Bernardetia sp. MNP-M8: one gene and its partner. The protein of the gene in region 1 interacts with the protein of each later gene in a pairwise test. Links are inferred from orthologs where the notes say so. Each region holds a gene or a part of one and is shown in the gene's direction. Other genes may lie near its edges.

The links.
Region 2: the proteins of ftsZ (region 1) and ftsA interact in binary tests that used the Bacillus subtilis proteins (3 or more experiments, as listed by UniProt). The link is inferred for Bernardetia sp. MNP-M8 from one-to-one orthologs.

What each region holds. Positions count from the first base shown.
Region 1 is NZ_CP147012.1:651,415-654,729, reverse strand. Bases 56-3,033 are described here. They hold ftsZ (cell division protein FtsZ), read left to right. Parts: upstream 56-704; coding sequence 705-2,363; downstream 2,364-3,033. Other genes in these bases: V9L04_RS02865 (hypothetical protein), read left to right, coding at 2,449-3,033; V9L04_RS02875 (hypothetical protein), read right to left, coding at 56-177. Also shown: more of V9L04_RS02875, read right to left, coding at 1-55; more of V9L04_RS02865, read left to right, coding at 3,034-3,249. UniProt on the Bacillus subtilis protein: Essential cell division protein that forms a contractile ring structure (Z ring) at the future cell division site. The regulation of the ring assembly controls the timing and the location of cell division.
Region 2 is NZ_CP147012.1:1,974,523-1,977,859, reverse strand. The notes cover bases 89-3,088. They hold ftsA (cell division protein FtsA), read left to right. Parts: upstream 89-916; coding sequence 917-2,260; downstream 2,261-3,088. Other genes in these bases: V9L04_RS08145 (Ig-like domain-containing domain), read right to left, coding at 2,321-3,088; V9L04_RS08155 (cell division protein FtsQ), read left to right, coding at 89-840. In the rest of the region: more of V9L04_RS08155, read left to right, coding at 70-88; more of V9L04_RS08145, read right to left, coding at 3,089-3,337. UniProt on the Bacillus subtilis protein: Cell division protein that is required for the assembly of the Z ring. May serve as a membrane anchor for the Z ring. Binds and hydrolyzes ATP. Also involved in sporulation.

The sequences.
Region 1 (3,315 bases):
AAAAGGAAGTAGAGTAAAAAATGATAGCATTTCGTGTTGAGAAAAATCTATACTAATCAAATTTATATTTAAGTTTTTGATTTGTCGTTTTACTGTAAAATCAACAATATAAAATAACAAACAACCCACACAAGCATAAAACCCCAAAACTAAGTTCCTAAAAGCAGTTGATTTCATAATTTATTTAATTTATATCGTGATATTTTTAGTGCAAACCTAATTAAATCTAATCAATTTTGTATATTTAACGACAGTTCTATTTTCTATTTTGAGAGCAAAAAAACACCTTAAGAAACGTCATTTTTTTTATAGAAAAGGGATGAGATTGTAGTATTCTAAAATTAAATACACAAAATCTTAGATTTTTTAATTATTTTTTGCATATTTGAAATAATTTAGCTTAACTTATCGTAGCTTAATCAAACAATTTTTGTTTCTTTGTACATGATTAACTCAAAAGTATAAAAATGAGTTAAACAAAGTAAATCCAAAAGAACAAAGAGCCATAAAAAAGAATCACAACAAACTAAAATAAACTTTTGGTAGTTGATACTAAATAAATTAAGATTACAAATAATCTATTCAAATTAATTTCTATACTGTATTGTATTATTAGAATGTAAATACACATTTTTTAGAGTTAAATTAATTTTGATAGAAATTAAAATATAAAACAAGACCAAAAACCTTGAAATAATCATTCAATGATGTCAGACGTTACAAATTATAATTTCGGAACAGAACCTTCAATCATCAAAGTAATTGGTGTTGGTGGTGGTGGTGGCAACGCTGTTGCACATATGTATTTGCATGGAATAAAAGGAGTAGATTTTTATATCTGTAATACAGATATACAAGCACTTGATTTGAGTCCTGTTCCAAACAAAGTACAGATAGGAAAAACACTTACACAAGGACTAGGCGCAGGAGCAAATCCTGAACGTGGTAGAAGTGCTGCTCTTGAAAGTAAAGAAGATATAAAAACAATATTAGGAGATAATACCAAAATGCTTTTTATTACTGCTGGAATGGGTGGTGGTACAGGTACAGGTGCAGCTCCAGTAATTGCCGAAATTGCTCAAAGTTTGGGTGTCTTGACTGTCGGAATTGTAACTGCTCCATTTAGCTTTGAAGGCAGACCTAAGCGAGTAAGAGCGCAAGAAGGTGTAAATGCACTTCGTGAACATTGTGATACTGTATTAGTGATCTTAAACGATCGTTTGAGAGATGTATATGGAAAGGCTTCTATGCGTGAAGCATTCCGTCAGGCTGATAATGTTCTCTTGAAAGGAGCAAAATCTATTGCTGAAATTATTACTGTTTCAGGTACAATCAACGTCGATTTTGAAGATGTTCGTACTGTTATGCAGGGTGCAGGTGCTGCTGTTATGGGTTCATCTACTGCTGAAGGGGAAAACAGAGCAAGACGTGCAGCTGAAGGAGCTATTTCTTCTCCTCTTCTTAATAATACCAATATTTTTGGGGCAAAATATATCTTGCTTTCTATTGTTATTGGAAATGAAGAAGAATTCCAAATGGATGAACTTGAAGAAGTTACTGATTACGTACAAGAACAAGCTGGCGACGATGCAGAGATTATCTTTGGTCAAGCAACTGACGAAACCCTTGGAGACAGTATCAGCGTTACTATCATTGCTACTGGTTTTGAGCATTCAGAAGATTTGCCACCAGAAAGACCTGAACGTAAAGTATATGACCTTACAAGTAACAAAAGAATTAAAAATAGAATCGAAGTAAAAGACTACGAGAAAAAAGATTTTTTTGAAGAAAGGGAAAAACAAGAAACAGTTCAACAAAACCGAGTAGAAACACCAATTCAAAAGCAGCCTGTTGAAGAAACTAAACCTGTTTATACAGAGCCTAAGAAGAATGATAAAATAATTTTTAGTTTGGAAGATGATTATTTTAATGAAGACGATTCAAAAAAAAAAATAACTAATCAAGCACCACAAAATACGCCTGCCGTAAGTGCTTATGGTTATATGAATCAGCATTCTCAAAACTCTAGTAGTCAGCAGAATACGAATCAGCAAAATACAAATTCATCTTCTGATTCAAATCAGAGTAATGGAAATTATGCTTCTCAAAATACAGTTACTCAAAATCAAGTAGCAGAGAAAAGAGTTGAACAACAACGTCCAGTTTCTGTTCCTACCAAAAGTCTTTCTGATTTGAGTGATGAAGAATTACAAGAACGTAGAGATGTTCCTGCTTATCTTCGTAGAAATATTAAACTCAAAGAAATGCCTCATTCATCAGAATCTTCTAGTTCTCGTTATAAAGTAGATGAAGATAATGAGCTTTTGGGAGGAAATCGTTTTTTACACGATAATGTGGATTAATTCTAAAAAACACAAAACGCCTTTTTTGAAAAAAATAAGGCGTTTTTTTATGTAAAAAATCCTTATTTATCAATTATTTTACTTTATGAAAAATTTTATTTGCTTATGCTTTTATATAATTCTCTTCTTAAACTTCTCGTCTTGTACTTGTATTAAAAATAATAAAAGTAAAAAAGATATAGATATTCTAGGAGTATGGTATCCAGAAAAACCCAATGGGAATACTAGAGTTCGCATAGATGAGAAATTATTTATTTCTGAAGGAATAGTAGATATTGAAAAATTTAAAGATAGAAATACAGTAAGATTCAGGATAAAAGACTCAATAAAAATAATAGAAAAAAAAATACTCAAAAGTGAAGAAAATCAAAATATAATTTCTATGATTGCTTCTAGGCAACAAAATGGAGAAACTCAATATAACTTTCTTTTATTCACTCAAACAGAAGTAAAAGGAATAATGACCATTTTTTCAGATATAAGTGGTGGATTTGAAACTATAGAGCAAAGTAAAAATGCCCTTAAAAAGGCTAAATTTCAGAATATAAATCAAGAACTTTTCTTTTCAGAAGAATATACAAAAACAGTTTTTCCTACTCTCAAATCAATGGAAAAAATTACAAAAGAAGATTATATTACAGTAGTTAAATATGTTCGGAGTTATGAAAGAGAATTAATGGCTTTTGCAGCTACTCAAGAAGATGATTTTATTGAAGGAACTCCATACAGAATAGATAAAATAGCAAAAAAAATAGCACAAAAAAAACTCTATTTTTTAGGTTATAATCCTTTTGATTTACCTGAAGATGGCAATTATCTCAAAAAGTTTGAAGGTGATAAGGAAATCGAAGAATTGAATAATACAAAATCAGAATTTAGATTTTAGAAAAATGATTTTAAAAATAAGTTTGAAAACTATCTTCTCTGCTCTTAAACGAGGACTATTTTTCTA
Region 2 (3,337 bases), 1.3 Mb from region 1 along the record:
ACCTATACCGTTTTCAAAATCTTATAGGTTTAAGTGGAGTTGTAGAAAATTTATGTTATATTTAAAATCATGAAAATATCTGTAAAAATAATCTTATTTGTTTTAGTTATTCTTGTTACTATTGCAGCAACAGAAGTATATCAACGTGGACAAATGATAGATAGTGTCCATATTTTGGTACGCAATGCAGCACAAAATCCTCAAGATACTTCTCATTTTTTGACAGAAGTAGAAATATTAAAATTGGTTCGTCAGGATGCAAAAATTGATGTAAACAACCTCAAAGTTAAAGAGATAGATACCGAAAAAATTGAAAACTCCATAAAAACCAATAACTTTGTAGCAAGTTGTCAAGTAGCTATAGATTCAAAAGGAATTTTACATATAGAAGTAGAAGAACTCAAACCTCTTGCACGAATTTTGAACAAAAACTCAGCAAATGGTGCTTATATTACCGAATCAGGAAAACTAATTCCTCTTTCTACTAATTTCACAGCACGAGTTATGTTACTTTCTAGTCAGAAAAGTAATGATACAGAGCTTTTGGATACTGCTTTTTGGAGAACTCCAGATGGAAAATTATTTATAAATGCTCTCAAAGAAATAGATAAAAGAACATTTTGGAAAGCTCAGATTACACAACTAGAAAGAGATAGTAAAGGAAATTTGATAGCTTATCCACAAGTGGGCGAACAGCTCATTGAGTTAGGCTCAGCTAGAAATATGGAAGATAAACTTACTCGTTTGAAAACGTTTTATGATAAAATTATTCCAATAAAAGGATGGGGAAGTTATCAAATGGTAAGTGTTAGATACGACAATCAGATTGTCTGTAAATAAACTTTAAAATATAAAATCAATTAATGATGTCAATCGTTTTCATAAAAACAAGACATTCATTTTTATATAAAGACGTATGCAAAATCAAAGAATAGTAGCAGGATTAGACATCGGAACAACAAAAATTTGTGTTATCGTAGGCAGAATGAATGAATACGACAAACTAGAAGTATTAGGCGTAGGACAAGCTGTTTCCGAAGGTGTAAAAGAAGGAATTATTAGCAACATTAATAAAACGGTTGCAGCCATTACGCAAGCTGTGGAAGAAGCTGAACGTAATTCAGGCGTAAATTTGCGTATCGTAAACGTAGGAATTGCAGGAAAGCATATCAAAAGTTCGGTGCATCATGGAGGCATTACAAGAAGCTCAAAAGATGGTGAAATTACTCCTTCTGATGTAAATCGTCTTACAAATGATATGTATCGCATCGTAACTGAAGCAGGAACAGATATTATTCATGTTATGCCTCAACATTATACTGTGGATTATGAACCAAATATAAAAGACCCTGTCGGAATGGCTGGCGTAAAGCTAGAAGCTGATTTTCATATCATTACAGCTCAAACAAATGCGATTCGAAACATCAAAAAATGTGTTCAGCGAGCAGGTTTAGAAATTGAAAATCTGATTCTTGAACCGTTGGCATCTGCACTTTCTGTTTTGAGTGAAGAAGAAAAAGAAGCGGGGGTTGCTATTGTTGATATTGGTGGAGGAACTACTGATTTGGCTATTTTTATTGATGGAATTATTCGTCATACTTCCGTTATTCCATTTGGTGGAAACATTATTACTTCGGATATCAAACAAGGTTGTGCTGTAATGCAAAATCAAGCAGAATTATTAAAAGTAAAATTTGGTCGTTGTTTGGCTAAAGATGCACCTGATAATGAAGTAGTTTCTATCCCAGGGCTTCGCAATCGTTCTTCAAAAGAAATTTCTATCAAAAATCTGTCTTATATTATTGAGGCAAGAATGGAAGAAATTGTAGAACTTGTTTATAGTGAAATCGTTCGTTCGGGTTACAAAAATCGATTGGCTGGTGGAATTGTTCTTACTGGTGGAGGTTCGCTTTTACAGTATTTGAAAGAACTTTTTGAGTACAAAACAGGCTTAGATGTTCGTATTGGTTATCCAAACGAATATTTGGGAAGAAGTCAGTCAGATTCGGTCAAAAATCCAATGTATGCAACAGGTGTAGGCTTAGTTTTGGCAGGTTTTAGAACGTTAGATGACAGAGATGTTTATCAAAGAAATTATGATCAAATAAGCCAAACACCAACAACAGGTTATGAAATTAATAGCCAAGGACAAGAAGTAAAAAAACAACCTGAGAAAGTAGCAGGAGGATTTTTTGCAAATATCTTAAAAAAGACAAAAGAACTTCTCATTGATGATTTTGATGATAAAAGCACCTATTAATAAAAATAAAAAACAGACTTAAACTTTACTTTAAGTCTGTTTTTTTTGATTGAAATTAAATTAGTAACCCAAATCTATATTTATATCTTCCAGTTCCCAGTTCGCCTTGAGTTCTAATTCTCTTGTTAGGGTTAGAACAGGTTCAGGTATAGTACGTTCTTTAAAATCTCCGTTATCCCATTTTCCATTTGCATTTGTATCAACAAGCACTCGTATAGTCTTTTTTCCAGGTAATAAATTTTCAAACCTATATTTTCTTATGTTTTGAAGTGTCTGTTCTACATTTCCTTTAGCATCAATTACTTCAATGATAAAATTGTCATATTTACCTAAAACTTCGCCACTAATTACACCATAATCAGATAATTTTCCCTGCGTATATTCTAAATTTTTATTGTCTTTTAGGGTATCATTTTCTACTGAAACAAAAGTATTTGAACGAATTTGTAATTGAAATGCTTTTTCTTTTTCAGTAGAAAGTTCTATTGATTTGATAAATGAAATTTCAGTTCTGTTTTTATTAAACTTCCAATCTGCTGCTGTGGTTCGGTTTCCCGTGCTATCTCCCTTAAAACCTATTACAATACTATCATATTGCATAGTTAGGATAGGCTTACTAAATAGAAATTTCAAATTAAGTCCTTCTGTAGGAATAATAGGAGTGTTTGAGGGAGGATCTTCTCGGAAAGTAAAAGGTGATTCACGAGGTTTTCTAACTGTGCCAAACTGAACAGTTAGAGTTGTATCAATTCTATTTCCAATCGAATCTGTAAAAGACATGAGAGCAGAAATAGAATCTTCTGTATTCATATTTCGATTATAAAAATTGATATATTCGTCTTGTAAAACAGGATAAAATAAGGTATCATAATCAGCGTCTTTTCCTTCATCTTGATATTCAATGGTATAATCAGCTACATTCTTATTAAATTTGATTTCAAAATACTGTGCTCGTTGCCTTGCACCTGACAATTTAAAAGGTAAAATATCATATCGTATTACTTTAAAATCAACTCCTGAATAGCTTGATTTTATTTGCAAAGGCTCTTCATAAAACCCAATCAATTCAGTATTTTT